3 regions of the Streptomyces sp. NPDC002787 genome follow, and region 2 is predicted to be linked to each of the others. Evidence: predicted binding sites of a transcription regulator. Region 2 holds the regulator's gene; each other region holds the start of a gene.

Region 1 (10,072 bases), on a different contig from region 2:
CGCGCGGCCAGCTCACGCATGGAGAACGGCTTGGTCATGTAGTCGTCGGCGCCGACGCCGAGCCCGACCAGCATGTCCGTCTCGTCGTCCCGGGCGGTGAGCATCAGCACGGGGACGGGCCGCTGGGCCTGGACGCGCCTGCACACCTCCAGGCCGTCGAAGCCGGGCAGCATGATGTCGAGGATCAGCAGGTCGGGCTGCCAGGCCTCGGCGGTGTCGACCGCGGCCGGTCCGTCGGACGCGGTCTGTACGACGAAACCCTCGGCGCGCAGGCGGGCCGCGATGGCGTCGACGATCGTCGGGTCGTCCTCGACCACCAGCACCCGGCGCTGCGCGCCCGGCGTCGCCGTGGTGCTGCTGTGGGAGGTGTGTGTCTGCTCCATCGCCCGCCCCTGAGTTGCTTTCCGGAATCCGTGGGGTGATCCCTTGACTGCGCGTGGGTGCGCATGACTGCGATTGACGCTTGAATGATCGGCGCCAGGCAAGCAGGGTACGGGCAGTCACCACGCCACGGCTATCCAGGTCGGACCGCGAGGTGCACGACGTCCGGAACTCCTCGGGCAACCGGGATCTCTTCGGTACGCACCTGTTGGAACCCGGCATTCCCCAAGGTTTCCTCGAATTCCGCAGATGGCTGTGCCGACCACACGGCAAGCACCCCACCAGGCCTCAACACCCTTGCGCAGCTTGCCAGTCCGGCCGGGGCGTACAGGTTCTCGTTGCCCTCGGACACGGTCCAGTCGGGCCCGTTGTCGATGTCCAGGCAGAGCGCGTCGAACGTGGCGGATGTCTCATTGACGTAGGCGACGAGATCGGCTTCCACGATGTTCGTACGGGGGTCGGCGAGGGCTTCCGAGGACACCGCGGCCAGCGGTCCGGAGCGGTGCCACTCGATGACGGAGGGTTCGCGTTCGACAACCGTGATCGGTCCCCAGCGCGGGTCGGCGGCGGCGTGCGCGAGGGAGAAGCCGACGCCCAGACCCCCGATCAGCACACTTGGCCGAGAACGGCCGTTCAGTGCGGCGAGGGCGGCGTCGACCAGCAGCCGCTCCGAGCGGCCGTCCGAAGTGTCCATCAGAAAGCACCCGTTGGCGATGATCTGCAGCAGCTCTCCGTGCCGTCGCAGTACTACTTCGCCGTAGGGGCCCTCCCGCCGGTCGATGACTTCGGGTTCGTCGCGTTCTTCGGTGATGGGCATCCGCCCATCCTTACGTGTCCGTGGCGCGAGGGCGGCCGAATTACGTCGGCCCTGCGACTGCGTGCGATGACTCGGCGTGATCAGAGCGTCAGGCCGTGGCCGTACGGGAAGACCGGGTCCTCGGTGTCGTGGGGGACGTCCGGGCGGGACGCCTCCACCGCCTTCATGGAACGCGGCAGTTCGAAGGGCAGCCGCCCCTCGGCCCGTGCCCGCCCGAAGGCGATGTCGAGCAGGGCCGTGTCGCTCGCCCCGTAGTCGGCGACGAGCGCGGCGGCCTTCGCGGCGATCTCCGGGAGCACGGCGGGCCGCTCCAGGTTGACGCAGACCAGGGTGGGCACGGCCTCCAGCAGCGCCAGGATCTCCTTCAGCCGTTCCTCGCCGAACGCCAGTGACCCGGAGTGGAAGAAGGACTCCAAGAACCCCGGCCGCTCCTCGTACGGCGTCCGCAACCGCAGTACGGCCACGTCCGCGTGGGCCGGGTCGGTCACGACGTTGCCGTACAGGGACGCGGTCTGCGCGCCCACACCCTCGACGTAGAGGTTCGGGCGGTCGGTGAGTGGGAGGAGGGAGTGGTTGGTCAGGACGGTGAGCGAGCGGCGCTGGGCCGCCTCGCCGAGGGCGGTGAACTCGCTCGCGCCGACGGTCTCCTCGGCCCGGTCCGGGTCGACGTACCGCCGCTCGAAGAGGCCGAGGACGAACTTCTCGCGCAGGAGGCGGCGTACGGAGGCGTCGATCCGCTCCTCGGAGATCCGGCCGGAACGGACCAGTTCGACGATCACCTCGGGGCACTGTTCGCCGCCGAACTGGTCGGCGCCCGCGTCCAGGGCCTTCGCCGCGCGTTCGGCGACGGTGAGGTGTTCGATGCCCCAGGCGCGGGCCTCGTGCGACTCGCCGCCGAGGGGCGCGCCGGTGAGCAGGCCCCAGTCGGTGCGGACGATGCCGTCGAAGCCGAGGCGGTCGCGCGGCAGCCCGGTCAGGACGTCCCGGTTGAAGCCGAAGCCGACCTCCTCCCAGCCGTCCGCGCCGATCGGTCGGCCGTGGCACGGCGTCATCTGCGAGCAGCCGGCCTCGACGGCGGCCTGGAAGGGCGCGAGGTGGTGGTCGTGCATGCCGCCGGGAAAGTGCCTGACCACGGCGGCGACCGAGCGCGGGCCGAGCCGGGGCCCCTGCAGACCGCGAACGTACGCCCGGACGAGCGCGCTCGTGACCTCGGCGGACGAACCGAAGGTCCCGGACTGGCGGGACCGGCGGGGTTCGGTGGCGAGGTCGATCTGTGGGTGGAGGGCGACGCGGAAGCCGACGGAGAGGTACTCACGGCGGACCGTGTCGCCGAACCTCTCCACCAGCTCCGGTTCGCCGATCGCGGCCAGGCCCAGGGGCTCGGGCCAGGCCGAGAAGGCACCGGAGCCGAAGGGCACGCCCGGGTTGTGGGTGAACGAGTGGCGCGGGTCGGTGGAGAGGGTCACCGGGATGCCGAGCCGGGTGTCCGCCGCGAGCGCCTGGAGCCGGTTGACCCACTCGGCCGTCTCCCGGACGCCGTACTGACCCACGAGGTCGAAGTGGGTCAGATGACCGTCCGCGACCAGCTCGGTGGTGCCCTGCCGGACGAACGGCCCGTCACCCGCCTCGGCGAGCGTTCCGTCGTCGTTCATCGTCAGCATCGTGTGGAAGAGCTGGCCCGCCTTCTCCGCGAGGGTCATCCGGGCCAGGAGGTCTTCCACCCGTTCGTCGACGGGACGGTGGGGGTCGCGGTACGGGGCTGTGGGCATCCGGGATTCCTTGTGCGTGGGACCGGGCGGGGTGCGTGATGCGGGGCGGCGCTGGGCCACTTGACCGAGCGGACGAACGGCGGGAGGGGGGAGGGCGTTGCCGATGTCGAGGAATGACGGCCATGGGCTCTCCTGGGGGACGAGGGCGGCATCGGTGCCGCGCGGGCTCGTTCAGGGAAGCAGCAGAACCGAGTGGGTCATAGGTTTTGGGCAAGTGGCCACAATCACGCGGCACATGGCTTGAAGGAAAGGGGTGGATGACTCGTGTAACCGCCGGTCCGCCCGCCCCTTCGGGGCCGCGCGGCAGGGGTCTATGGTGGCGGGCATGGTGCGGAACCGGAGGTCGGAAGGGTCCGACGGGCACGGGCACGGGCGTGGGCGTGGGCGGGAAGGGGCCGGACCGGAGGGGGCCGGGGCGCGAAGACCGGCGGGGAGCGGTGGGCGGCGGCCCGGCGGGTCCCGGGCGCGTGGCTCGTACGCCGTCGGTGACGAGCGGCGGCTGCGCATCCTCGACGCGGCCGTCGAGCACTTCGCCCAGCGGGGTTTCCACGCCTCCTCCCTCACCCGGATCGCCAACGACGTCGGCATCACCCAGGGTGGGCTGCTGCACCACTTCCGCAGCAAGGAGGACCTTCTCGTCCAGGTCCTGGAGCGCATAGACGCAACCGACCGGGAGCGGTTCTTCTCACGGGAGTTCGAGTCGGCGGGTCAGATGTTCGCGGCGCTCGTGAAGCTCGCCGAGTACAACAGCACGCGCCTGGGCCGCACCCGTATGTTCAACGTCCTGGCCGCCGAGGCGGGCGACCCCGCGCATCCCGCCCACGCGTATTTCGTCAAGCGGTACGCCGAGGTGGTGGACACCGTGTCCGGGGCGCTGAGGCGCGGGGTGGACACGGGGGAACTGCGGGCCGACGCGGATGTAGTGGCCGTCGCGCAGGAGTTGGCCGCCGTGATGGACGGGCTGCAGATCCAGTGGGTGCTGGATCCGACGGGGTTCGACATGCCGGGCCGGTTCCGGGCGTATGTGGAGCGGGTGGTGCGGGAGATGGGTGCGGAGGTTCCGTAGGACGGTTGCCGGGTTGCCGGGTTGCCGGGTCGCCGGGTTGCCGGGTTGCCGGGTCGCCGGATTGCTGGGCTGTCGGGCTGTCAGGTTGCTGTGAATCGTGTCGAGGGTGGTGGGGGTCACAGACACCGGGGTGCCGGGGAGTCGAGGGTGAGGTGAAACGGAAGGAGCGCTTCACCTTGGATGCCGCCGAGACTGTGGAGCCTGTGGAGACCGGGGCCGTGCTCGACGGGATCCCGCGGCAGCCGGGTTCCGCGTCGGCACCGGCACCGGCACCGGTGGCGATGGCGATGGCGGAACAGGAGCCCGCGGGGCTCGACCGGCGCGCGCTCCACGGGACCGCCCGCCTGCGCGCCCGGTTGACCGGACTGTCCGTCCGGCTGATCCACGCGCACCCCTGGCGGCTGCTCCCCACGCCCAAGGGCACGCCCTTCACCTTCTTCTACGCCACCCTCCTGCTGTTCACCTCGGTCGTCGCCGAGTACGCCGACCCCGCCCTGGTGTACGCGCTGCACCAGGGCTCCAGCACGGATGTGGCGCATCTGGTCCGGAACCCGGTGCTCGTGTTGTTCGCGAGTGCGCTGTGGGTCGCGGGCGGGGTCGGTTCGCCGTACGCCCTCGGTTTCCTGCTGGTGCTGACCGCGCTGGAACGCCGTATCGGAGGGTGGCGCACGGCCGGGGTCTTCCTGCTGGGCCACGTCCTCGCGACCCTCGCGACCGAGGTTCCGGTGGGCCTCGCAGTCCTCGCCGGCCACCTTCCCGACAGCTCACTCCACCGCCTCGACTACGGCATCAGCTTCGGGGTGTCGGCGAGCGTGGGGGCGTTGGCGGGTCTGCTGTCGCCGTGGCTGCGGTGGCCGATTCTGCTCGGCTTCGGCGGGACGCTGGTGGACGACCTGATCGCGTTCATGGACCCGATGACGAACTGGGGGCATCTGATGGCCTTGGCGATCGGGGTGGCCACGTGGCCGGTCGTGCGGCGGTGGTGGCGCGCGGGCCGGGGCGGCCGGGGGTTCCCGGGAGCCGGTGCGGGGCGGGTTCAGGCCACGACCGCCGCATAGCCGCCGGCCGCTGTTCCCGAGGCGATCGCGTTCGTAGGACGACGGCCTCCGCCGCCCTCGCGACCGCCTCCGGGTACGGCCGGGGAGGTGCGCCGGTAGCGCGAGCGCCGCTCGCGCGCCGCTCGGGGGCGGCGAGGGGCGCGAGAGTGTTGGTGTGCCGGACGAGGCCGGCTGGTTCGGCTTCCGGTGGGGGCGACGGGCGTTCGCGCCCCTCCAGCCCTACGGCCGCCCCGCGAACTTCTCGCTCGTCCAGCGCTACGGCCGCCCCGCGAACTGAGCGCTGGTCAACGGTGCCTCCACCGTCCAGCCCAGCGATTCGTAGAGCCCCCGCCCGTCCGGTGTTCCGCCCAACACCCCCACCTCCGCGCCCTGTTCGAGCGCGGCATGGGAGAGGGTGCGCATGACGACGGTGCCGAGGCCCCGGCGGCGGTGGTTCGGGGAGGTCTCAATCTGGTCGACGACCGCTGTCGCCCCGGGGGCGGCGATCTGGCCGCGCGCCGCCCAGGAGCCGTCCGGGGCGGCGATCATCACCCGGGTCACGCCGCCGCGGGACCAGGTGCGGAGGCGGTAGCCGTTGGGCAGGGGCGGGGCGGCCCTCCACGTCTTCAGGTGGACGGACATCAGGTAGCCCGGCTCGGGGTCGACCCACCAGCCCTCGCCCAGCCAGAGGGCCACCTTCGACGACTCCGCGAAGACCTTGAGCCAGATCCCGGCGCCGGTGACGGCGCCGGCCACCTTCCGGACGGCCTCCTCCTCCACCTCGTCGTTCGTGGCGGCGAAGACATGGCGGGTGACGTGGTGGGCCATCCCCACGTCGACCGTGAAGCCCCAGGGCTCCACCACCGGAGGCGCCGCGCCACGCGACACGACCCATCCGTCGACCCAGGCCCGCACGATTCCGTCCACTGAACAACCCCCGTGTCGATGAATGTAGGTAATAGGTGAGACTGACCTGAGGCTATTACTGGTACGTGGCGGTGCGCGACCCCCATGTCCGTCTTTTCTCCTCGTGCTTGATCGCCCACAGCGAACGGCCACTCCCTCGGGGAACATTCGTCGGCTCATGTGCATTGAGTCGGCATAGCTCAACTTGACTGCCGAGGGAGAGATCATGGCTTCGACGTCCGCACCGCTCACCCTGCCCGTGTTGCCGCTCGACGAGGAGGTCGTGCTGCCGGGAATGGTGGTGCCGCTGGACCTCAACGACACGGATGTACGGGCCGCGGTGGAGGCCGCGCAGGCGGCGGCGCGGGCGGAGCCCGGGAAGCCCCGGGTGCTGCTGGTGCCGCGGATCGACGGGGCGTACGCGAGCACGGGCGTGCTCGGCACCGTAGAGCAGGTCGGACGGCTGGCCGACGGGGACCCCGGGGCGCTGATCCGGGCGCGTGGCCGCGTACGGATCGGGGCCGGGACCACCGGGCCCGGTGCCGCCCTGTGGGTCGAGGGGACACGGGTCGACGAGAGCGTGCCGGAGCCGCTGCCCGGACAGGTCACCGAACTCGTCAAGGAATACAAGGCACTTGCCACCAGCTGGCTGCGCAAGCGCGGCGCCTGGCAGGTCGTCGACCGGGTGCAGGCCATCGACGACGTGTCCGCGCTCGCCGACAACTCCGGGTACTCGCCCTTCCTCACCACCGAGCAGAAGATCCAGCTCCTGGAGACCGGCGACCCCGTCGCCCGGCTGAAGCTCGCCACCCAGCTGCTGCGCGACCACCTCGCCGAGCAGGACGTCGCCGAGACCATCGCCAAGGACGTCCAGGAGGGCGTCGACAAGCAGCAGCGCGAGTTCCTGCTGCGGCGTCAGCTCGAAGCCGTCCGCAAGGAACTGCGCGAGCTGAACGGCGAGAAGGAGGGGGAGGAGTCCGACGACTACCGGGCGCGTGTCGAGGCCGCCGATCTGCCGGAGGCGGTGAGGGAGGCCTCGCTCAAGGAGGTCGACAAGCTGGAGCGGTCGAGTGACCAGTCGCCCGAGGGCGGATGGATCCGGACCTGGCTCGACACGGTGCTCGAACTCCCCTGGAACGAGCGGACCGAGGACGCGTACGACATCCAGGGCGCCAAGGGTGTGCTCGACGCCGAGCACGCCGGGCTGGAGGACGTGAAGGAGCGCATCACCGAGTACCTGGCCGTGCGGAAGCGGCGCGCGGACCGGGGGCTGGGCGTCGTCGGCGGGCGGCGCGGCGGTGCCGTGCTGGCCCTCGTCGGGCCGCCCGGCGTCGGCAAGACCAGCCTCGGCGAGTCCGTGGCGCACGCCATGGGGCGGAAGTTCGTCCGGGTCGCGCTCGGTGGTGTGCGGGACGAGGCGGAGATCCGGGGACACCGGCGTACGTACGTGGGCGCGCTGCCCGGTCGTATCGTCCGCGCCATCAAGGAGGCCGGGTCCATGAACCCCGTCGTCCTGCTCGACGAGATCGACAAGGTCGGCTCCGACTTCCGGGGTGACCCGGCCGCGGCCCTCCTCGAAGTCCTCGACCCGGCCCAGAACCACACCTTCCGGGACCACTACCTGGAGGTGGAGCTGGACCTGAGCGACGTCGTCTTCCTCGCCACCGCGAACGTGCTGGAGGCGATCCCCGAGGCCCTGCTCGACCGGATGGAGCTCGTCCGGCTGGACGGCTACACGGAGGACGAGAAGGTCGTCATCGCCCGGGACCACCTGCTGCCCCGGCAGCTGGAGCGGGCCGGGCTCGGCGCTGACGAGGTCACCCTCGACGAGAGCGCGCTGCGCAAGCTCGCCGGTGAGTACACGCGCGAGGCGGGCGTACGGAACCTGGAGCGGTCCGTGGCGCGGCTGCTGCGCAAGGTCGCCGCCCAGCACGAACTGGGGCAGCGGGAGCTGCCGTTCACCGTCACCGACGGCGATCTGCGCGGGCTCATCGGGCGCCCGCACCACGTACCCGAGTCCGCCCAGGACCCGGCGGAGCGGCGTACGGCCGTGCCCGGCGTCGCGACCGGCCTCGCGGTCACCGGCGCGGGCGGCGACGTCCTGTACGTCGAGGCGTCACTGGCCGACCCGGAGACGGGCGCGGCGGGGCTGACCCTCACCGGCCAGCTGGGCGACGTGATGAAGGAGTCCGCGCAGATCGCCCTCTCCTTCCTGCGCTCGCACGGCGCGGAGCTGGAACTGCCCGTCGCCGACCTCAAGGACCGGGGCGTGCACATCCACTTCCCGGCGGGGGCCGTGCCGAAGGACGGGCCGAGTGCCGGTGTCACCATGACGACCGCGCTCGCCTCGCTGCTGTCCGGCCGGCTCGTCCGCACGGACGTGGCGATGACGGGAGAGGTCTCGCTGACGGGGCGGGTGCTGCCCATCGGCGGCGTCAAGCAGAAGCTGCTCGCCGCGCACCGGGCCGGCGTCACCACCGTCGTCATCCCCAAGCGGAACGAGGCCGACCTCGACGACGTCCCCGCCGAGGTCCTCGAGAAGCTCGACGTCCACGCCGTCACCGACGTCCGCCAGGTACTGGAACTGGCGCTCGCCCCGGCGGAGGCGGGGGTGCCTCTGGCGGCGTGACGGGTGGCCCCCCGCGGGCCTGAAGGCGACCGGCGGCGCCCCTGAAAAGCATGGGGCGCCGCCCCTTGCTTTTCAGGGGCGCGGGGAACTGCGCGAGAAGCCCCACCGGACCCGCAGGCGACCTGGACCGTGTCCGCCCCCACCTGCGAAATACTGACCGGTGCTGCCCGCGCAGGCGGCCCTGACGGAACCCCTCAGGTACCCGGAATCGGAATCAGGAGCACCGACGTGCACGACGAAGGCGGAACCGGCGGCGACGGCGGCAGCGGGGCCGATATGCCGGTGGGCGGTATGGACCAGGCATACCTCGCGCTGGAACGGGAGTTGACGGTCCTGCTGCGGCGTGCCCGCGCCAAGTCCGGGGAGATGGCCCGGGCCGTCCACCCCGACCTGGAGTCCGCCGCCTACGGCCTCCTCGCCCGCCTCGACGAGGCCGGCCGCCTCCGCGCCACCGAACTCGCCGCCTACATCGGCGTCGGCAAGGCCACCATGTCCCGTCAGCTCCGCGCCCTCGAACACCTCGGCCTCATCGCCCGCGAACCCGATCCCGCCGACGGCCGCGCCTGGCTCGTCCACCTCACGGACGAGGGTCGCGCCCGCTTCCGCGCGGTCCGGGACGCCCGCCGGGTCGCGTACGTACGGCAGTTGGCGGGCTGGGACCGCGACGAGGTGGCCGAACTGGCGCGGCTGCTGCATCAGTTGAACCGAGGGGTGGAGGGCTGAGGAGAGGAGGGGAGCCCTCACAACTCCGCGAACACCACGCTCGCGTCGTCGTGCCGCTTGCTCCTGCCCAGGAACTCCCGCTCGGCATCGGCGCGTTCGAGTTCCCGCACGCGGTCCACCAGTGCCCCTGCCCCCTTCCTTCGTACGAAGGTGAAGCAGTCCTCCCAGTCGCCCTGCCGGAACTTCTCCACCCACCGGGTGGCGCCGTCCGTCAACGCGGCCAGTGCCCGGACCTTCTCGCGCGGGACGATCCCTGTCACCGCCCGCTCGGCCACAGCCGGATCCGCCGCCGCCGTCCAGAAGCCGCCCTCCTTGTTCCGGACCGTCGAGTCGGCGATCGCGGCCGTGGCGAGGGAGGCGCGCGGCAGCCTCGACAGACGGTCGTCCAGCACCGTCGTCACCACTCCGTCCGGCCCCTCGAACAGCAGCGCCGAATCGGAGAGGACCAGGTACTCCACCGCCTCCGTCGACCAGCGGGCGAGGACCACTGTGGCCTGTGGTGTTCGTGGGTGAGAAAGGTCACAGGTTTGGCCGTGCGCCTGGGCGGTACGGGAAATGGCCTGTGAGAGGACGGTGGTCAGCGATGAATCCCGTTCCGAAACGGACAGTTCGGCCAGGGTGTGGCCGAGGCGGGAAGTGAACCATGCGACCGAATGTCGACAGCCGTAGTCCGTGGGCGGCGGCGTCACGCCGTCGAGGAGGACGAGCGTGCCGCCCTGTCCTTTGGCGGTGAGGGCGAGCCGC
Region 2 (10,072 bases):
TCGGGCTGGTCGGCGATGTGTGGCGGATGCCCGTGGTGGTGCGGACGGCCGGCATCGTGGTCGCCGCCGCGCTGGTCGTGCCGTATCGCGAACTCGGCGTGTTCGGCGGGTTGTTGGGGGCGGTCTGGATCGTCTTCGTGGTGCACGGGTTCAAGGGGATGGGGCGTTCCGACGGGGTGCTCGGGGTCGTCGGTGCGGTGACCGCGTTCGCGCTGAGCGGGTGTGCGGCGGCCGAGGTCATGGACGGTCTGGCGGCGCTGTTCAGTGTGCTGGCGGCCGCGCTCACCGGGTTCCTGATGCACAACTGGCCGCCCGCGCGGGTCGTGCTCGGCACCTGCGGCGCCCTCTTCGTCGGGTTCCTGCTCGCGGGTGGTGTGCTGCACGTCTACGCCGTCGGGTACGGGGCCGGGGTCGGCGCGCCCTTCGCCCTCACGGCCGTGGCCACCGCCGACGCGGTGCTCGTCCTGGTGTCGCGGAAGCTGGCGGGGCGGGAGCTGTGGCGTGGTGGGCCCGACCATCTCGCGCACCGGCTGCGACGGGTCGGCCTCGCGCCGCCGGGGGTGGTGGTCGTGCTGGGAGTGTGCGCGGCCGGTGCGTCCGGCGTCGGCCTCGCCATCCACATGCTGTGGACGGAGCCGCGCAGCGCGCTGTGGGTGTCGGGCGCCGCCGGCGTGATCGTCCTCGGGGCGCTCTGCGTCCCTGTGGGCGCGCCCCGCCCCTCCCCGACCGGCCTCCACCCTGTTCCGACGGGCGCACGCCGACCTGTTCCGACGGGAGTGCGCCGACCTGTTCCGACGGGCGTACGCCCTGCACGAACGGGCATGCGCCCTACCTCCACCGCAGCCCGCCCGGTTCCCCCGGCCGCCCGCCCTGCTCCGACGGGCGCCCACCGTGTCCCCGCCACCGTCGCCCGCCCCATTCCCGGCGGCCGCGCTCCCGCGCCCCCGGGCTCGCCGTCCTTCCGCACGCCCCGGTCCCGCCCACAGGTGGGCTGATCTGCCGGGCCCCCGCCAGCGTGGCTGTTCTCGGGGCGCTCTTCGTTCCTCGTGGCCGGTCCGCGCCGACCGGCGTCGGGCCTGTACGGGACGGGGTGCGGCCTGCCCCCGGCAGCCTGGCCCGCTCTGGTGGCCGTCCGCCGCGTCCCCTCGGACCCGCCCCTTCCATACGCCCCCTTCCCGCCGCCCGGCCCACGCCGACGGCGTCACCGCGTCTCCACCGTCGCCGTCCCACCCCCGGTGGGTGCGACCCCGGCCCCCGGTCCGCCCTGCCGCGCGCCCCGGTCCCGTCCGCAGGTCGGCTGAGCCGCCGAGCCACGCCGATGTGGCCGTCCTCGAGGCGCTGTCGTTCCCGTGCGCGTGACCGGGCCCGCGCTCACCGGAGCCCGGCGTGCGCGGACGCGTTGAGCCCCCCGCAGCGCGACCCGCTCTGGGGGCTGTCCGCCGCGTCATGCCGCAGCCGCCCGGCCCGCACGGCAGGCCGGCTGAGCCGCAGGGACGCACCGGTGTGGTTGTCCTCCGGGCACCCCTCCTACCTGTGCCTGGCCTGCGCCGAGGGGCGTCCGGTCTGGCCGACCGGCACGCGGCGGCCTGTTCCGGCGAATGACCGGCCTGCCTCGCCCCCCTTCCTGGCGGCGGCGCCCCCGGCCCCCGGGCCCGCCCTGTCCCTGCCGCAGGTCCGCCGAGTCGTCGGGCCGGTCCGACGATCACCCCCGTGTGGGCCTTTCATTCGGCTCCCAGGTGGGGATTCTTCGCAGGTCAGGGGGTTCTTGCGTATAAGGAAAACATAAGAGTTGAGCCTCCTCGACTCAGCTCTGTTGACCCGGCGGTGGGTGTCGTGCATGCTTGAGTCCGTTCCACTCAAGTCAGCTGGAGGAATCGAAATGGCACGTGCGGTCGGCATCGACCTGGGCACGACTAACTCCGTCGTCAGCGTTCTGGAGGGCGGCGAGCCCACCGTCATCACCAACGCCGAGGGTGCCAGGACCACGCCGTCCGTCGTCGCCTTCGCGAAGAACGGTGAAGTGCTGGTAGGCGAGGTCGCGAAGCGCCAGGCGGTCACGAACGTGGACCGGACCATCCGGTCCGTGAAGCGGCACATGGGTACCGACTGGAAGGTCGAGCTGGACGGGAAGCCGTTCAACCCGCAGCAGATGTCCGCCTTCATCCTGCAGAAGCTGAAGCGGGACGCCGAGGCGTACCTGGGCGAGAAGGTCACGGACGCGGTCATCACCGTCCCGGCCTACTTCAACGACTCCGAGCGGCAGGCCACCAAGGAGGCCGGTGAGATCGCGGGCCTCAACGTCCTGCGCATCGTCAACGAGCCCACCGCCGCCGCCCTCGCCTACGGCCTGGACAAGGACGACCAGACGATCCTCGTCTTCGACCTCGGTGGCGGCACCTTCGACGTGTCGCTCCTGGAGATCGGTGACGGCGTCGTCGAGGTGAAGGCCACCAACGGCGACAACCACCTCGGCGGTGACGACTGGGACCAGCGCGTCGTCGACTACCTGGTGCAGCAGTTCCGCGCCGGCCACGGCGTGGACCTCGCCAAGGACAAGATGGCGCTGCAGCGTCTGCGCGAGGCCGCCGAGAAGGCGAAGATCGAGCTGTCCTCCTCCACGGAGACCTCGATCAACCTGCCCTACATCACCGCCTCCGCCGAGGGCCCGCTGCACCTGGACGAGAAGCTCACCCGAGCCCAGTTCCAGCAGCTGACGGCCGACCTGCTGGAGCGCTGCAAGACGCCGTTCCACAACGTCATCAAGGACGCCGGGATCGCCCTCTCCGAGATCGACCACGTCGTTCTCGTCGGTGGCTCCACCCGTATGCCCGCCGTCGCCGAGCTCGTCAAGGAGCTGACCGGCGGCAAGGAGGCCAACAAGGGTGTGAACCCGGACGAGGTCGTCGCCATCGGCGCCTCGCTCCAGGCCGGTGTCCTCAAGGGTGAGGTCAAGGACGTCCTGCTCCTCGACGTCACCCCGCTGTCCCTCGGTATCGAGACCAAGGGCGGCATCATGACCAAGCTCATCGAGCGGAACACGACGATCCCGACCAAGCGGTCCGAGATCTTCACCACCGCCGAGGACAACCAGCCGTCCGTGCAGATCCAGGTCTACCAGGGCGAGCGCGAGATCGCGGCGTACAACAAGAAGCTCGGGATGTTCGAGCTGACCGGTCTGCCGCCGGCGCCCCGCGGCGTCCCGCAGATCGAGGTCTCCTTCGACATCGACGCCAACGGCATCATGCACGTGACCGCGAAGGACCTCGGCACGGGCAAGGAGCAGAAGATGACCGTCACCGGCGGCTCCTCGCTGCCGAAGGACGAGGTCGACCGGATGCGCCAGGAGGCCGAGCAGTACGCGGAGGAGGACCACCGCCGCCGCGAGGCCGCCGAGTCCCGCAACCAGGGCGAGCAGCTCGTCTACCAGACCGAGAAGTTCCTCAAGGACAACGAGGACAAGGTCCCCGGTGACATCAAGACCGAGGTCGAGGCCTCCGTCGAGGAGCTGAAGGCCGCGCTCAAGGGCGAGGACACCGCCGAGATCCGCACGGCCACCGAGAAGGTCGCCGCCGTCTCGCAGAAGCTCGGCCAGGCCCTGTACGCGGACGCCCAGGCCGCGCAGGCCGCGGGCGGGCCGGAGGGCGCCGCCGACGGTGGGGCCAAGGCCGCTGACGACGACGTCGTCGACGCCGAGATCGTCGACGAGGACCGGAAGGACGGTGCCGCGTGACGGAGGAGACCCCGGGCTTCGACGAGCAGCAGCCGCAGTCGGCTCAGCCGCAGCAGCCCGACGTCCCCTCCGGCTCCGAGGACGCCGAGCCGAAGGCCGCCCCCCAGGAGGGGGCGGCCCCGGCCGGGGACGCGGCAGCAGCGGCCCAGGTCGCCGGTCTGACGGCCCAGCTGGACCAGGTGCGTACGGCGCTCGGTGAGCGCACGGCCGACCTCCAGCGGCTCCAGGCCGAGTACCAGAACTACCGCCGCCGGGTCGAGCGCGACCGTATCCAGGTCAAGGAGATCGCCATCGCGAACCTCCTGACCGAGCTCCTGCCCGTGCTCGACGACATCGGCCGCGCACGGGAGCACGGCGAACTCGTCGGCGGCTTCAAGTCCGTCGCCGAGTCGCTCGAGACCGTCGCGGCGAAGATGGGCCTGCAGCAGTTCGGCAAGGAGGGCGAGCCCTTCGACCCGACGATCCACGAGGCCCTGATGCACAGTTACGCGCCCGACGTCACCGAGACGACGTGCGTGGCGATTCTCCAGCCGGGGTATCGCATCGGCGAGCGCACCATCCGCCCCGCGCGGGTGGCCGTGGCCGAGCCCCAGCCGGGGGCACAGACGGTCAAGGCGGACTCCTCGGAGACCGCGGAGGGTGCCTCCGGTGCCGACGACAAGGAGAGCGGTGGCCCGGAAGAGGGCTGACGCCGACGGCGTACACGGTGATGTGCACGGTGAGTGGAAGGAGGGACGTCGCGGATGAGCACCAAGGACTTCATCGAGAAGGACTACTACAAGGTCCTCGGCGTCCCCAAGGACGCCACCGAGGCCGAGATCAAGAAGGCGTACCGCAAGCTCGCCCGCGAGTACCACCCGGACGCCAACAAGGGGAACGTCAAGGCCGAGGAGCGCTTCAAGGAGATCTCCGAGGCCAACGACATCCTCGGTGACCCCAAGAAGCGCAAGGAGTACGACGAGGCCCGCGCCCTCTTCGGCAACGGCGGCTTCCGCCCCGGACCCGGCGCCGGCGGCGGCCAGTTCAACTTCGACCTGGGCGACCTCTTCGGAGGCGGCGCCCAGGGCGGCCAGGGGGCGGGCGGCTTCGGCGGGGGGCTCGGCGATGTCTTCGGGGGCCTGTTCAACCGGGGCAGCTCCGGCACCACACGGGTGCAGCCCCGCCGCGGCCAGGACATCGAGTCCGAGGTCACGCTGAGCTTCACCGAGGCCATCGAGGGCGCGACCGTACCGCTCAGGATGTCCTCGCAGTCGCCCTGCAAGGCCTGTTCGGGCACCGGCGACGCCAACGGCACCCCCCGTGTGTGCCCGACGTGCGTCGGCACCGGCCAGGTCGCGCGGGGCTCCGGCGGCGGCTTCTCCCTGACCGACCCCTGCCCGGACTGCAAGGGGCGGGGCCTGATCGCCGAGCACCCCTGCGACATATGCAAGGGCTCCGGCCGCGCCAAGTCGTCCCGCACCATGCAGGTCCGCATCCCGGCGGGCGTCTCCGACGGCCAGCGGATCCGGCTGCGCGGCAAGGGCGCGCCCGGTGAGCGGGGCGGCCCGGCGGGCGACCTGTACGTGGTCGTGCACGTCGACGCGCACCCGGTGTTCGGCCGCAAGGAGGACAACCTCACGGTGACCGTGCCGGTGACGTTCACCGAGGCCGCGCTCGGCGGCGAGGTCCGGGTCCCGACCCTGGGCGGACCGCCGGTCACCCTGAAACTGCCTCCGGGCACCCCGAACGGCCGTACGATGCGAGCCCGGGGCAAGGGCGCCTTCCGCAAGGACGGCACCCGAGGGGACCTGCTGATCACCGTCGAGGTGAGTGTCCCGAAGGACCTGTCGGGGAAGGCTCGTGACGCCCTGGAGGCGTATCGCGAGGCGACCGCGGGCGAGGACCCGCGGGCGGAGCTGTTCCAGGCCGCGAAGGGAGCATGAATGTGATGGACGGCCGCCGTCGAAACCCCTATGAGCTGACGGAAGAGACACCGGTGTACGTCATCTCGGTGGCCGCCCAGCTCTCCGGTCTGCACCCGCAGACCCTGCGCCAGTACGACCGTCTCGGCCTGGTCTCCCCGGACCGCACCGCCGGGCGGGGCCGTCGCTACTCGGCCCGTGACATCGAACTGCTGCGCACGGTCCAGCAGTTGTCGCAGGACGAGGGCATCAACCTGGCCGGCATCAAGCGCATCATCGAGCTGGAGAACCAGGTCGCCGCGCTGCAGGCGAGGGTGGCGGAGATGGAGGCGGCCCTCGACGGCGCCGCCGCGACGATGCGCCAGCGCGAGGCCGCGGTCCACGCGTCGTACCGGCGCGATCTGGTGCCGTATCAGGAGATGCAGCAGAGCAGCGCGTTGGTGGTGTGGCGGCCCAAGGGGCGGCAGCCGTCGGACTGACGGGACGCGGCGAGCGAAGGGCCCCGTCGGTACTTTCCGGTACCGGCGGGGCCCTTCGCGTCGTACGGGTGGCGGAGCGGGGTACGGCTGTCAGACGAAGAACTCGCCGACCGCCCCGGCGGTGAGCATCCACGTGGCGTCGGCGCCCGTGCCGAACGCGGCGGCGAGGGCGTAGCCGAAGGCGGCGTCCAGGGCCTGCGGCTCGGCGTCCTCGCGCCACTCCCCGACGACCCTGCCGTCGCCCTCGGAGGAGAAGTCCCCGATGTGCTCCGTCCCGTCACGGAACAGGCCGCTGTCGTCCGTGGAGTTGGGGACCAGACGCCAGGAGTGCTCCCCGTACCGGACGTCGACGCGGAACGAACGCCGGGTCAGCCGGCCCTTGGCGGGCTCGATGACGGCGTCCGTGCCGTCGACGGTGAGGGTGAGCAGGGCGCCGTCCCGCGTCCCGACCGGGATGTGCTCCTCCATCCCGGTCCCCTCGGCCCGCCGTATCTCGATCCGGGGCACCCGCTCCCCCGCCACGACGACTTCGCCGCGTACGACGTCCAGCCGCACGGAGATCTCACCGAACAGGTCGTCCTCCACGAGGGCTTCCACGACCGGCTCGGCCTGGGGGGCGGGGTCCTTCGCCATGTGGTGGTCCTTCCCTGGGCGGGGGCCGACGAGTGGTCGGTACGTCACCTCGTAGGACGGCCGATACGTCCTACGAGGTTGCCCCTGGTCCGGAACCGCTCAACTCCCTTCAGGAGGAGGACTCGGCTGTCGGCTCGCTCGGCGTGTCCAGCTCGGTCGCGATCACGACGTTCGGCTCGCGGGTCCACTCGTAGTGGGAGTTCCAGTCGTCGTCGACGGCGTCGATGAAGAAGCAGCGCTCCTCGCCGTCCGGGACGGTCTGGTACTGGTACGAGGTCGTGTCGGCCGACAGCCACTCCACCTCGCCCGCGTAGCACATCCGCTCCTCCTCGTCACCGACGAGTTCGCCGCCGTAGACGACGTAACGGGCCAGGTCGGGCGTCGGATTGGCGTCCCAGTTCAGCTCGAAGCCGTACTCGGTCGGCGTGGCGGTCAGCCCCGTGACGGCGGAGGGCGGGGTGTCGTCCCGGCGCCGCCCGCTGACGGCGGCGGACCGCGCGGACTCGTTGCCCGCGGCGTCGACGGCGGTCACCCGGTAGTGGTAGGTGACGTCGACCTCGGCGGTCGCGTCCCGGTAGGAGAGCTGGTCCGTGGTGCCGACCCGGGTGTAGGTGCCGTCGGCGCTCGCCGCCCGGTGGACCCGGTACGACGACGCTCCCGCGACCGCCGCCCAGCCGACGCGGATGCCGCCGGCCTCGGAGGCGTCGGTGACGTCCACTCCCTGGGGAACGCCGGGCGCGACCCGGTCGACGGTGGTGACGGCCTTGTCGGCGGTGCCCTTCGACTCGTTCCCGGCCTGGTCGAGGGCGCGGAGTTCGTAGTGGTACATCGCGCCGGTGACCGGGAGGGTGGCGTCCGTGTACGACGTCCCCGTGGTCGTCACCATCGGCTCGGCGAAGGACGCGCCCTCCCCACGGCGGTACACGCGGTAGCCGCGGAGGTCCATCTCCTTGTTCTTCGCCCAGGTCAGCTTGGCCCTGCCGGTGGCCTTGTCGTACGCCACGGCGAGGCCCGTCGGTGTCAGCGGGGCGACCGCGTCGACGGTGGCCGAGGTGCGGGGCGTGTAGGTGAACTTGACCTTGGCGAAGCCGGTCCAGTTGACGTAGTCGACGCGGAGGGTGTGCTTGCCGGAGGGGATGGTGACGTTGACGGTCTTGGAGACGGTCGACGACACGTTCTTCCAGAGGTCGACCTTGCGGGTGCCGTCGAGGTAGACGCGGATGCCGTCGAGGCCGGAGGCGGAGAACGTGAACGGGCCGCCGGAGCCGAAGTCGCGGGTCACGCTCCAGCGGACGCCGAAGTTGTTGGACGGGAGGCCGGAGGCGGGGGCGCCGGTGCCCCAGTTTTGGTCGATCGCGCTGTCGCAGTCCGTCTTCTTCGGCGTGCCGGAGAAGGTGGTGTTGGCGAAGAGCTGGCGCTTGAAGACGGGGGAGGCGCAGGTCACGGCGGCGGCCGCGGGCGCGGCGGCCGCGGCGAGGAGACCGCCCGTGGTGGCGAGAACGACGGCGGTGGCTGCGGCCGCCGTCGAGCGTCTGGCTGAGGTCATGGGGTCCTTCAGGGCGTGATGCCGATCGTCACCGGCGGGGGCCGCCGGTGACGATCAGACGTTCGAGGTGGGGGAATGGTTGTACGGGGTGGATGGGGCAGGAGAGACAGGGGGGCAGCGCAGGGGGTGTGGTTCGATCCGGGGCGTGCGGGGCGGGTCGATTCTGCGTCACCAGTTCGAGTGAAGCGAGGGTGTTTTCGCAGGTGAGCTTGTGTGGCCGCTTAGCGTGGCGGCGTTGCTGTGCTCACGAGAGGCCCGAGATCATGTCCGAGACCGGGGCCGAATTCGCGAATGGACCCAGCCTGAGCGAGGCCTTGTGGCAGGTGTGGAAGGCCATGGATCCGCCCGAGGGCTACCGCGCTGAGATCATCGAGGGAGCCATCGAGTTGTCGCCCACCACGCGCCGTTCGCACGGCCTGATCGCCAATCGTCTGCGACGGGCTCTGGACAGGTTTCTGGACGGCGGCGACTACACCTGCTACCAGGGCGGGAACGTGATCCACGACAGTAAGGCGTGGATCCCGGATGCCTTCGTCGCTCCGGAGGACACGGAGCCGTGCGGTGACGAGGACGAGGACGACTTGGGCGTGACCGCCGAATCCGTGCACCTCATCGTCGAAGTCGTCTCCCCGGGGGAGCGCAACCAGGACCGGGACCGGGTGAAGAAGCGACGTGAGTACGCCCGCGCCGGAATTCCGGTGTACGTCGTCATCGATGACTACGACGGTGAGGGCGCCGTCACGCTCTTCACCGGACCGCGCCCGGAGGCGGCCGACTGGGCGGACACCCGGCGGTTTGCGTACGACACGGAGGTCGTCATCCCCGAAGGGCCCGCCAAGGGCTTCGTCATCGGAGAGGCGATCACGGGGCCGAGGCGGGGCTGATTGTCGGTCCCGGCCGAGCGGTGTCCTCGGTCGGGCGGGTCAGTCGTTTATGCCGAGCCCCGGGTTGGGGCGCTCGTGGCCGAGGGGCAGTTGCTGGGGTTGCTGGGGTTGCTGGGTGGTGGGGCGCGGTGCGCGGGGGGTGCCGCGCCGGGGCATGCCGACTTCCCAGAGGGGGGTGTCGGGCGCGGGCTTGGTAGGGGCGGGAGGGCTCGGGGTCCGCTCGGCGTTGGGGGGCTGTTGCTGCGGTTGGGTCTCCTTCTGCGGTGGGGCGGTGTTCGCGGGGCCCCCGCCCGGTGTTTCCGTCTCTGTCTTCGTCTCCGCGGCCGTTTCCGGGGTGAGGTCCGGGCGGCGCCAGCGTTCCGGGATCGTCGACCTCCGTTGCACGGCGCTCTCGTCGCCCGCCTGCAGCGCCGCCACGGCCCGTGCGCGCAGGGCGCTCTGCCGGGCGACGGGGGCGAAGCCGGGGGCGGCGTTGCCGGTCTCGGCGGGGAGGCCTCGGGCGCCCATCTCGTTCAGCTGCCGCTGGAGGCCTGACTCCGGGGCGAAGATCTCGCGCGGCAGCTGCCAGGAGGCCGCGCCGTCCACGTCGACCCGGTGTTCCTTGCCGTCGACGGTGAAGGTGAGGCCGTAGCCGATGTACTGGTCGTCCTTGTCGAACTGCAGGTCACCGGAGATCTGCCCGCCCCGGTCACGCACTTCGTCGGCCAGGACTTGGAGGGCGGGCGGGAGGGGGTTGGTGCGGCCGAGGCTGGTGACGTAGCCCTGCGCTTGGAGCACCTTCCGTTGCCTGTTCTCCCCCTCCCCTTCCTCGTAGGGGACCTGGAAGCGGGTCTCGCCGGACTTCTCGTCCCGATACGTCTCGATGGCGCCCACTCGCGCCTCGATGAAGGTCAGGCGCT
Region 3 (10,072 bases), on a different contig from region 2:
CACCGAGGCGCGGGTGTGGTCGCTGAACTGGTCCTCCAGCCGCAGCGGCAGGCTGTTCCCGCCGGTGCTCGGCCGCTTCGAGGCCGGACGGGGCGAGTTCCACGGGGACGACACGCACGACGGCAAGGACGTGCGGGTCCGCTTCGTGTGGTCGGACATGTCCGAGGCCTCGGCCCGCTGGGAGCAGGCGTTCTCGCTCGACGACGGGGTGACCTGGCTGACCAACTGGATCATGGAGTTCAGGCGACCGGCCAGGTCTTCCGGAACGCCCGCAGGGTGAACTCCGGGTCCGGGCGCGGCCGTTCCTGGTCGGGCAGCGCCGCGAGCCGTACCGCGAAGTCGTTGGCGAGAGGGTCGCCGGGCGGGAGCGTGACGAACCAGCCGCGGCGCAGGTCGGCGAGGGTACGGCGGGGGCTGCGGCCCTGGCCGCGGCCTGGAAAGCGGGCCTGCCCGGCGGGACGCAGACCGTGTTCGTCGGCGTACTTCTCGACGGCCCCGGCGGGGTCCATGACCGGGGTCCGGGGGCGCGGGGCGAGCACGGCGTCGATGTCGCTGCCCACGTTGTGGGAGGCGGCCTTGTCGACGGTGGTGACGTAGACACCGCCGGGGCGGAGCACGCGGGCGCACTCGCCGACCGCGGTGCGTACGTCCTCGGGGCCGCCCAGCAGATGCAGCAGCCACACGCTGGTCACGGCGTCGAACTGCCCGTCCCGGAAAGGGAGTCGGCGCCCGTCGCCGATCACGACGCAGCCGGGCAGCCGCGCGGCGGCCCGGCTCGCCATCGCGTACGTGAGGTCGACGCCCGTGACCCGCATCCCGTCCCGCGCGGCCGCGAACCGCCGGGTCACGATGCCGGTACCGCAGGCGAGGTCGAGCAGGTTCCGGGTGCCTTCGGGGACGAGGCCGAGTACGGCGCGGGCGGCGGCCTCGGCACGGGGCTCGCCGCCGCGCAGCGCGTCGTAGTCGCCGGCCTCCTTGTCGTAGTCCAGCACCCGGCTCAGCTCGCTCCGTGGCCGGGGGCGAGCGCCTCCACCCTGCGGGCCAGCTCGAAGTCCTTCTCGGTGACGGCGCCGCCCGCGCTGTGCGTGGAGATCGTCAGGGAAACCGTGTTGTAGCCGAGGGTGAGGTCGGAGTGGTGGCCCAGTTCCTCCTGGGTCTGGGCGATGTGCACGACCAGCGCGGTCGCCGCGAAGTGCGAGCCCAGCCGGTAGGAGCGGGCGATCCGGTCCCCGTCCAGCGACCAACCGGGCAGCTCCGCCAGCCGGTCCTCGATCTCCTTCTGCGACAAGGGTTCGACGGCCATGGCCCACTCCTTCCGAGACGTCCCCTCCGTGACGTGCGGTCCTCTCAGCCTGCCACAGCCGGGCCGCCGGGTCCCTGGTCAGGCGGTCGGCCGACCGGATCCGTCCGTACGCGGTCAGTGATCAGATCCGGACGCACTCCGCCGCGAAGTCGTCCGCCAGGACGGTGATCTCGGCGCGGCCCTCCGTGGCCGCCACCCACTCCTGGGGCAGGCCGTGGTCGCCGTAGTGGGCGCCGAGGATGTTGCCGCAGATGGAGCCGGTGGAGTCGCTGTCGCCGGAGTGGTTGACGGCCAGAAGCAACGCCTCGGTGACGCTGTGCGTGGCCAGGGCGCAGTACAGGCCCATGGCCAGGGCCTCCTCGGCGACCCAGCCGGCGCCGAGGGACTCGACCTTCTCGGCCGTGGGCGCGCCCTCGGCGGCCAGGTCGAGGGCGCGGGTCAGTGCCGTGGTGGTCTCCTCGTGGCCCGGATGGCGGGCGAGCAGCCGCAGGGCGCGGAGCACGGCGCCCTCCAGGGACTCGTCGGCCACCAGGTACGCGACGATCGCCGCGAGGGCGCCGGCGGCGTAGTAGCCGGTGGGGTGGCCGTGGGTCATCCGGGCGCCCAGCACGGCCCGCTCGAAGGCGGTCCCGGCCGGGACGCGGGCCAGTCCGAAGGGGGCCGAGCGCATGACGGTGCCGCAGCCCTTGGAGTCCGGGTTGATCGGGCCGGGGCGCCCCGGCGGGACGGCCCCTTCGGAGGGGTACGGCTGGGCGAGGCCGGACAGGCAGGCGTTGCCGGGGGCGCGGCGGGCGTACAGCCAGGGACGGGCGGCGAGGCCGGAGACGGCGCGCGGGTCGGGGCCGGACTGCCGCTGGGTGTCGAGCCAGCGGCCGTAGGCGCCCCGGACCAGATCCGCCCAGGCGCCGTCGACGCCCTTGAGCCGCTCGTACTCATGGGCCTGGTGGAGTCCCTCGACGGTGAAGAGGGTCATCTGGGTGTCGTCGCTGACCCGGCCCACGACGCCCTCGCCGTCCGGCACCAACCCGGTCACTCCGCGCTCGCCGTGCGTGGCCCGGATGTTCCCCAGCGAGGCGAACTCGATCGGATAGCCGAGCGCGTCTCCGACGGCCCCGCCCAGCAGGCACCCTCGTACCCGTGCCCGGTAGACGGCCGTCGCTTCCCAGGACGGGTTCCACGGGTTGTACACGCGCCACTCCTCGATCGCCTCGGTTACGTTCTTCGCATGACCATTGTCCCGACCGGAACCACGGGCCGTCCCGCCACCCCCGCCGACCAGGGCGTGGGCCCGCTGCTACGGGCCTGGCGGGAGCAACGACGGGTCAGTCAGCTGGAGTTGGCGCTGCGGGCCGGTTCCTCGGCACGGCACATCAGCTTCGTCGAGACGGGCCGCTCCCGCCCGAGCGAGGAGATGGTGCTGCGGCTCGCCGAGCACCTGGAGGTACCGGTACGGGAGCGCAACGCGCTGCTCCTCGCGGCCGGTTACGCCCCGCACTACCCGGAGACCCCGCTGGACGACCCTTCGATGGCCGCCCTGCGCGAGGGCATGGAGCGGCTCATCCAGGGCTACGAGCCGTACCCGGCGCTGGTGATGAACGCGACGTACGACGTCATGGCTGCCAACCGGGGCATCACCATGCTGCTCGACGGTGTCCCCGAGTCGCTGCTCGTGCCGCCGCTCAACGCGATGCGGCTGACCCTGCACCCGGAGGGCATGGCGCCGCGCATCCGGAATCTTCGCGCCTGGCGCGGGCATCTGCTGGAGCAGATGGAACGCCAGGTCGCGCTCCGCCGCTCGGAACCGCTGCGCGTGCTGTACGAGGAGGTGGCGGCGTACCCGCTGCCGCCGGGCACCCCCGACGACGAGCCGGACGAGGAACCCGGGGCGGAGGCGAGCGCCTACTTCGCGCTGCCGATGCGGATCGAGCACGAGGGCCGCGTGCTCTCCTTCATCTCGTCCGTCTCCACGTTCAACACACCCATGGACGTGACTGTGGCCGAGCTGGCCATCGAGACGTTCCTCCCGGCCGACCCGGCGACGGTCAAGTACCTTCACGGGCTGATGAACTGACTCCTACTCACCTCGACGATCAGCGGCCGGTCGGGTCGGTCGCCCGCAGGGCGACGTACTGGACGGCTGCGAAGCCGGCCACGGTCGCCGCCTGGAGCAGCGTCCACACCGCGCCCGCCGTGCTCGGCGTCAGCCACAGCACCAGGGCGACGACGCTGAGGGCGCTCCAGGCGAGGTTGGCCTCGATCACGGCCCGTACGGGCGGCCGCGGCGGGCGCTCGCGCGAGGCCAGCAGGCCGACACCTGCCGCGTAGACCGCAAGAAACGCGCCAAGTACGACGAGCAGCGCGGGGTCGACACCGAGGAAGCGGCCGAGGGGGCCGGAGGCGAGGAGGTAGGCGAGAGCGTTCGCCCCGGTCACCGCCGCGTCCGCGGTCAGGAAGCGGCGCAGCATGGTCCGGGGGTCGGTGGTCCGGGCGAGCACGGCGAGCTGGGTCGTGGACATGGCGAATCACTCTCCGTCGAGGTCGAAGTCGGGAAATTCGGGCGGAGACCGGGAGCATGGGCGGAAATCCGGCGGTGGAACGACGCCCGAGCCCGGGTTCCGGGCCGGAGTGCGCCGGCCCGGAACCCGGTGACCTCAGCGTGCCGCGCGGGGCGTACGGCGGTCGATTACCTCGGACGTCATGCACCCCGTACCCTGTGGGGTCGTCGTGGCGGGCGGCCGCCGGAATCGACGCGTCGAACCGTCCGGGGAAACGGAATCCCGGGGCATCGCGTTCCGGCCGCCCCTGTGAGATGTTCACCGGAACATGACAGACTGTAGGCATATCTCGGCGCGTGGGGAGGCGTGGCGTGAGTGAGCGGCGGGCCGCGCCCACCGTGGGTCAGGTGGTGCTCGGAAGACGGCTCCAGGAACTGCGGGAGGCCGCCGGGCTCAAGCGCGAGGAGGCGGCACGCGTCCTACGGGTCGCCCCGGCGACCGTACGGCGCATGGAGACCGCCGATGTCTCGCTCAAGATCCCGTATGTGCAGGTGCTGCTGACGACGTACGGTGTCGCGGAGCACGAGGTCGCCGCGTTCGTGAAGCTGGTGGAGGAGGCGAACAAGCCGGGGTGGTGGCAGCGGTTCCATGATGTGCTGCCCGACTGGTTCAGTCTCTACGTCAGTCTCGAAGGGGCGGCGCATCTGATCCGGCAGTACGAGCCGCACTTCGTGCCGGGGATGCTGCAGACCGAGGAGTACGCGCGGGCCGTGATGCGGGCCGGCACCCTCGGGCAGACCGGTGCCGAGACGATCGAACGGCATGTGTCGCTGCGGATGGCCCGGCAGAAGCTGCTCACCCGGGAGAACCCTCCGCATCTGTGGGTCATCATGGACGAGACGGCTCTGCTGCGGCCGGTGAGCATCCGCTCCCAGGTGATGCGCGACCAGATCGACCGGCTGCTGGAGATCACCGACAAGGACCACGTCATCCTTCAGGTCTCCGAGTTCGCCAGCGGACCCCACCCGGGCACCTACGCCCCCTTCTCCCTCTTCCGCTTCGCCGAACCCGAGCTCCCCGACATGGTCTACACCGAGTACCTCACCGGCGCCCTCTACCTCGACTCCCGCACCGAGGTCGCCCTCCACCTCGAGGTCCTCGACCACATGGCCGCGCACGCGGCGTCCGCCGAGCGGACAAGGGAGATCCTGGAACGCTACCGCGACAAGTACTGAGGCCTCGCCGACGCCCCCGCTCAGGGCCGGTCGGGCACTGCCGGTGGGTTACGCCGGTCCTCCCCGGGAGCCCTTCTCGTCGTCGACGATCTCCGCGTCGACCACGCCCTCCTCCTCCGTGGGGCCGGGGCGCGGCTCCTCGGCCGGAGCGCTGGAGGCCGCCGCGTACATGGCCTGGCCCATGCGTTGGCTGACGGTTGCCAGGTTCTCCGTGGCGGTGCGGAGGGCGGCGGTGTCCTCGGGGTTCTCCAGGCGTCGCTTCACCTCCGCCACCGCGGCCTCGACCTCGGCACGGCTGTCGGCCGGGACTCGCTCCGCGTTGTCGCGGAGGAACTTGTCGGTCTGGTAGGCGAGTTGCTCGGCGTGGTTGCGGGTCTCGGCGGCCTCACGGCGCCGGCGGTCGTCGTCGGCGTACTGCTCGGCCTCCCGCATCATGCGGTCGATGTCGTCCTTGGGGAGGGCGGAGCCGCCCGTCACCGTCATCTTCTGTTCGCGGCCGGTGGCGAGGTCCTTCGCCGACACGTGCATGATGCCGTTCGCGTCGATGTCGAAGGCCACCTCGATCTGCGGGACGCCACGCGGCGCGGGCGGCAGGCCGGTGAGGTCGAAGACGCCGAGCTTCTTGTTGTACGCGGCGATCTCCCGTTCGCCCTGGTAGACCTGGATGCCGACCGAGGGCTGATTGTCGACCGCCGTCGTGAAGATCTCCGAACGGCGCGTGGGAATCGTCGTGTTGCGTTCGATGAGCTTCGTCATGATGCCGCCCTTGGTCTCGATGCCCAGGGACAGCGGGGTGACGTCGAGCAGCAGGACGTCCTTCACATCGCCCCGGAGGACGCCCGCCTGGAGTGCGGCGCCCACGGCCACCACCTCGTCCGGGTTCACGCCCTTGTGCGGGTCCTTGCCGGTGAGTTCCTTCACCAGGTCGGTCACGGCGGGCATGCGGGTCGAACCGCCGACGAGGATGACGTGGTCGATCGCGGCGAGCTTCACCCCCGCGTCCTTGACGGCCTGGTGGAACGGCGTCCTGCAGCGGTCGAGCAAATCGGCCGTCAGCTCCTGGAACTGGGCGCGCGTCAGTTTCTCCTCCAGGTGCAGCGGACCCTCGGCGGAGGCGGTGACGTACGGCAGGTTGATGGACGTCTCGGAGGAGCTGGACAGCTCGATCTTGGCCTTCTCGGCACCCTCGCGCAGCCGTTGCAGCGCCATCTTGTCGTTGCCGAGGTTGATGCCGTACTGCCCCTGGAAGCGTTTGACGAGGTACTCCACGACCCGCTGGTCCCAGTCGTCGCCCCCGAGGCGCGTGTCGCCGTTGGTGGCCTTGACCTCGATGACCCCGTCGCCGATCTCCAGCAGGGAGACGTCGAAGGTGCCGCCACCGAGGTCGAAGACGAGGACGGTCTGCTCCTCTCCCCGGTCGAGCCCGTAGGCGAGGGCCGCGGCCGTGGGCTCGTTGATGATCCGCAGGACCTTCAGGCCCGCGATCTCCCCCGCCTCCTTGGTCGCCTGCCGCTGCGCGTCGTCGAAGTACGCGGGCACCGTGATGACGGCGTCGGTGACGTCCTCCCCGAGATACGACTCGGCGTCCCGCTTCAGCTTCTGCAGGACCCGCGCGGACAGTTCCTGGGCCCGGTAGCGGGTGCCGTCCACAAAGTCCTGCTCGGGGAACCGCCACCCTCCGTCGCCCATGTGGCGTTTGACGGAGCGCGCGGTGCGCTCCACGTTCGTCACTGCCTGCCGCTTGGCGACCTCGCCCACGAGGACCTCGCCGTTCTTGGCGAACGCCACCACGGACGGTGTCGTCCGCTGTCCTTCCGCGTTGGCGACGACGGTCGGCTCGCCGCCCTCCAGCACCGCCACCACCGAGTTCGTCGTACCGAGATCGATTCCGACCGCACGCCCCATCGCCGTCCCCTTCCAGCAAGGTTCCGCCTGCTGTTCCCATCTCCAGCACAAAACTTGAGTGGGCTCTTGTCAATGGGGCGGCGACGGGGCGCACGAAGCAGTCGGTCAGGCCAGCTCGGCCGTCAGCGTGATCGTCGTGCCGGTCAGGGCCTGGCTGACCGGGCAGTTCTTCTTCGCGCCCTCGGCCGCCTCCTGGAAGCCGGCCTCGTCCAGGCCGGGGACCTCGCCGCGGACGGTGAGGTGGATGCCGGTGATGCCCTCGCCGGGCTGGAAGGTCACGTCGGCCTTCGTCTCCAGGCGGGTGGGCGGGGTGCCCGCGCCGGTGAGGCCGTGCGAGAGCGCCATGGAGAAGCAGCTGGAGTGGGCGGCCGCGATCAGCTCCTCGGGGCTGGTCTTGCCGTTCGCCTGCTCCGCGCGCGACGGCCACGACACCGGCTGCGAACCGATGCCGGAGGAGTCGAAGGTGACGGTGCCGGTGCCCTTGAGCAGCTCGCCTTCCCAGACGGTGTGTGCGGTGCGCGTGGTGGCCACGATGAGTCCTTTCTGTGGGTCACGTTGTCGGGCCCCGGTGCCGGGGTTCGGCTGCCGGGGTTCCGTGCCCCCATCCGATCACACTCCGGCGGATGCGAGGCTCATCTCACCCTGAACACCGGCCCCCGCGCGGTGAACGGCAGGCGAGCGCCTTGTGGCATCAGATAGGCGTGCTCGCGCCGCACGCGCAGCACGTCGCACCAGCCGTCCGTGATCACGAGGACCGGCGCCCCCGGCGGGAAGTCGTCGGCCCGGTGCAGCAGGTCGATGCCCGGCTGCAGCTCCGTGCCGCCGCGCCCGTGGACCCGGACGCGCCCGGCGATCTCCGTGACCGGCACAAAACCCGCGTCGTGCGGGGCCGCGTCGCAGAAGACGACCCGGGCGGCCGGTACGTCACGGGCGGCGGCGTACGAGGCGATCGCGCCCAGCGCCTTGCCGAGCAGCGTCCGGTCCATGGAGCCGGAGGTGTCGAGGACGACGCCGAAGGTGCAGCGGGCGATCTCCTCGGGCGGGAAGTGCCGTCCGGCGCGCGGGATGTCGGGGGTGGCCCACTGGCGGCGCGAGGGGCGCGCGTAGGTCCGTACGGCCTGCGGGCTGGGCACGAACTCGTCGAACCACCGGGCCAGTCGGGCGTCCCACGGCAGCGGCGGGTGGCTGAGGGCGCGGATCTCCTCGACCAGACCGGCGGGCAGGAGACCGCGCTCCTGCCGCTCGTGCAGATCGAACCCCCGGGCGAGGCCCCGGCGGTAGAACTCGTCGAGGTCCACGTAGTCGCGGGGCGAGCCGAGCGGGCCGCCGAGGATGTCACCGGCGCCCCTGCCGCGCAAGGTGGCCAGCCGGCGCACACGGCGCAGGTCGCCGGCGATCCGGTCGTACACCTCCTCGGCCGACAGACCGGCCAGCTCGGGGTCGTACAGCAGACCGTCGGGCATGGTGCCGACCTGCATCTCGCGCAGCCAGCCGTTGATCACGTAGTCGGCGGCGATGTTGAACAGATACGGGTCGCGGGTGCCGCGGCGGTCGCCGTGGCGCAGGGCGGCGTGCAGCATCTCGTGGGCGAGGATGAACCGCCACTCCTCGTCCTCGAACTGCCGGAGCGGGTTGATGTAGATCTCGCCGGCCTCCGCGTCGACGGCCGCGATGGCGATGCCGTGGGCGTGGGCGAGCTCGACGTCGGCGACGATCCGCATGCCGGCCGCGATGCCGCCGAGCAGCGGGTAGGAGGAGATGAACCAGCTCAGCGCCACCTCCCAGGGCCGTCTGCGGACCGGCTCGTCGTCGAGGGACTCCCGGCGGCCGCCGGCCATGTCCATGGCGGCGGACATGGTGCTGGTGAGGGCGTGCGCGAAGGCCACCTGCCAGTCCGGGGGCTGCCCCTGCCACCTGGGCCAGGTCAGCAGGAGCTGGTCGGGCTCGCCGCCGGCCGTGCCGCAGCGCTCGTACGCCGCCGGGAGCCCGTCGCGGCGCCAGCGGGCGGCGAGACGCTCCTCGTCGCCGTCGGGGTAGCGGGCGGGCAGGTCCTCGGGGGTCAGCCCCACGGGGAAGGTGAGCAGGAACCGGTTGACGGCGACGCAGCGGGCGGCCAGGTCGAACCGGTCGGGCTGGACGCGCTCGCCCTGCGCCGCCGGGACATGCCCGAAGCCGAGGTGGATGGCGGCGTGGGCGATCGCCCAGGCCCAGGCGTCGGGGGCGGCGAGCCGGTCGGGATGGGCGTGCAGCACGCCGTCGGAGTCGACGCGGACGAGGCCGTCGCGGGGTGTGAGATCGCACCTCTCCTTGCGGCACGTGCCGAAACGGACCGCGCGCAGCGCGGGGTTGGCCCGCGCTGTCGACAGTCCCGCCTCGAACGCCTCGTCGGCGAGGTCCCGTTTCGTCTTCCGCTTGTTCCGGCCCTTGCCGCCGGCCGTACTCATCGGCGCGCCTCCACCAGCCGGGGCATGTCCCGGGCCGCCTCGACGAGGAACCAGGCGGGCAGGACGGGGTTGCCCTCGGTGTCGGAGGCGATGACGGTCTGGGCGACCTCGACGGAGATCTCGGCGAGCCGCACCAGCAGGGACTTGGCGCGGTACGCGGTCTGCCGCCCGTTGGCCGACATGTGCTGCTTGCTCGCGGGCAGCTCCTTGATCAGCCGGCCGCGGAAGGAGTCGGCGAGGTAGTAGAGCAGGTCGCGGTCCTCCAGGCGATGGGGCCAGCCGGCCTCGCCCTTGAGGATCGCCTCGATGCCGAACCGGCTGCGCACGATCTTGACGTAGCCGCAGAAGGCGACCGCGTGCGCGGGTGTCAGGGTGCCGTGCGCGAGGACCTTCAGGGTCCCCTCGTCGAGGTCGCGCCCGAAGGAGTGCAGGGCGTCGGAGAGCATGTGCCAGGAGCGGGGCGTGGAGAACGGCTCCTCGGTCTTCGGCGGCTTGGACCACAGGTGGTCCGGGCGGTCGGTGAGGTGGTCCAGGACCCAGGGGTGGATACCGCTGTCCGCCGCCCACGCCAGCCAGTCCTTGGGCGACGCCTCCAGGTGGACGTGGGTGAGCCGGTTGACCAGGGCGGAGGCGATGGGGCGGGCGAGGGCGTTGTCGGTGGCGCGGTTGCCGGCGCCGATGACGATCGAG

The links. The regulator HspR, encoded in region 2, represses chaperone genes until heat shock. The targets are predictions, from matches to a motif close to TTGAGNNNNNNNNNCTCAA.
Region 1: lon (endopeptidase La) is a predicted target of HspR. The motif match lies at 6,162-6,180, and genes of this name have one in related genera.
Region 3: dnaK (molecular chaperone DnaK) is a predicted target of HspR. The motif match lies at 6,993-7,011, and genes of this name have one in related genera.

What each region holds. Positions count from the first base shown of each region.
Region 1 covers NZ_JBSFVC010000007.1:195,399-205,470, forward strand. Annotated here, with positions in the region: gene ACWD26_RS12160 (response regulator transcription factor) at 1-383, opposite strand, end outside; gene ACWD26_RS12165 (spermine/spermidine synthase domain-containing protein) at 515-1,198, opposite strand; gene ACWD26_RS12170 (glycoside hydrolase family 3 protein) at 1,279-2,967, opposite strand; gene ACWD26_RS12175 (TetR/AcrR family transcriptional regulator) at 3,293-4,033, shown strand; gene ACWD26_RS12180 (rhomboid-like protein) at 4,186-5,091, shown strand; gene ACWD26_RS12185 (hypothetical protein) at 5,246-5,368, shown strand; gene ACWD26_RS12190 (GNAT family N-acetyltransferase) at 5,347-5,997, opposite strand; gene lon (endopeptidase La) at 6,203-8,605, shown strand; gene ACWD26_RS12200 (MarR family winged helix-turn-helix transcriptional regulator) at 8,834-9,328, shown strand; gene ACWD26_RS12205 (protein phosphatase 2C domain-containing protein) at 9,346-10,072, opposite strand, start outside.
Region 2 covers NZ_JBSFVC010000008.1:216,553-226,624, reverse strand. Annotated here, with positions in the region: gene ACWD26_RS13805 (undecaprenyl/decaprenyl-phosphate alpha-N-acetylglucosaminyl 1-phosphate transferase) at 1-995, shown strand, start outside; gene dnaK (molecular chaperone DnaK) at 1,880-3,730, shown strand; gene grpE (nucleotide exchange factor GrpE) at 3,727-4,419, shown strand; gene dnaJ (molecular chaperone DnaJ) at 4,474-5,652, shown strand; gene ACWD26_RS13785 (heat shock protein transcriptional repressor HspR) at 5,658-6,110, shown strand; gene ACWD26_RS13780 (hypothetical protein) at 6,201-6,743, opposite strand; gene ACWD26_RS13775 (PA14 domain-containing protein) at 6,853-8,289, opposite strand; gene ACWD26_RS13770 (Uma2 family endonuclease) at 8,553-9,173, shown strand; gene ACWD26_RS13765 (hypothetical protein) at 9,213-10,072, opposite strand, start outside.
Region 3 covers NZ_JBSFVC010000006.1:164,732-174,803, forward strand. Annotated here, with positions in the region: gene ACWD26_RS10455 (hypothetical protein) at 1-280, shown strand, start outside; gene ACWD26_RS10460 (class I SAM-dependent methyltransferase) at 240-992, opposite strand; gene ACWD26_RS10465 (4a-hydroxytetrahydrobiopterin dehydratase) at 998-1,303, opposite strand; gene ACWD26_RS10470 (ADP-ribosylglycohydrolase family protein) at 1,425-2,492, opposite strand; gene ACWD26_RS10475 (helix-turn-helix domain-containing protein) at 2,529-3,374, shown strand; gene ACWD26_RS10480 (hypothetical protein) at 3,394-3,819, opposite strand; gene ACWD26_RS10485 (helix-turn-helix domain-containing protein) at 4,170-5,033, shown strand; gene dnaK (molecular chaperone DnaK) at 5,082-6,938, opposite strand; gene ACWD26_RS10495 (OsmC family protein) at 7,044-7,469, opposite strand; gene ACWD26_RS10500 (vWA domain-containing protein) at 7,571-9,382, opposite strand; gene ACWD26_RS10505 (ATP-binding protein) at 9,379-10,072, opposite strand, start outside.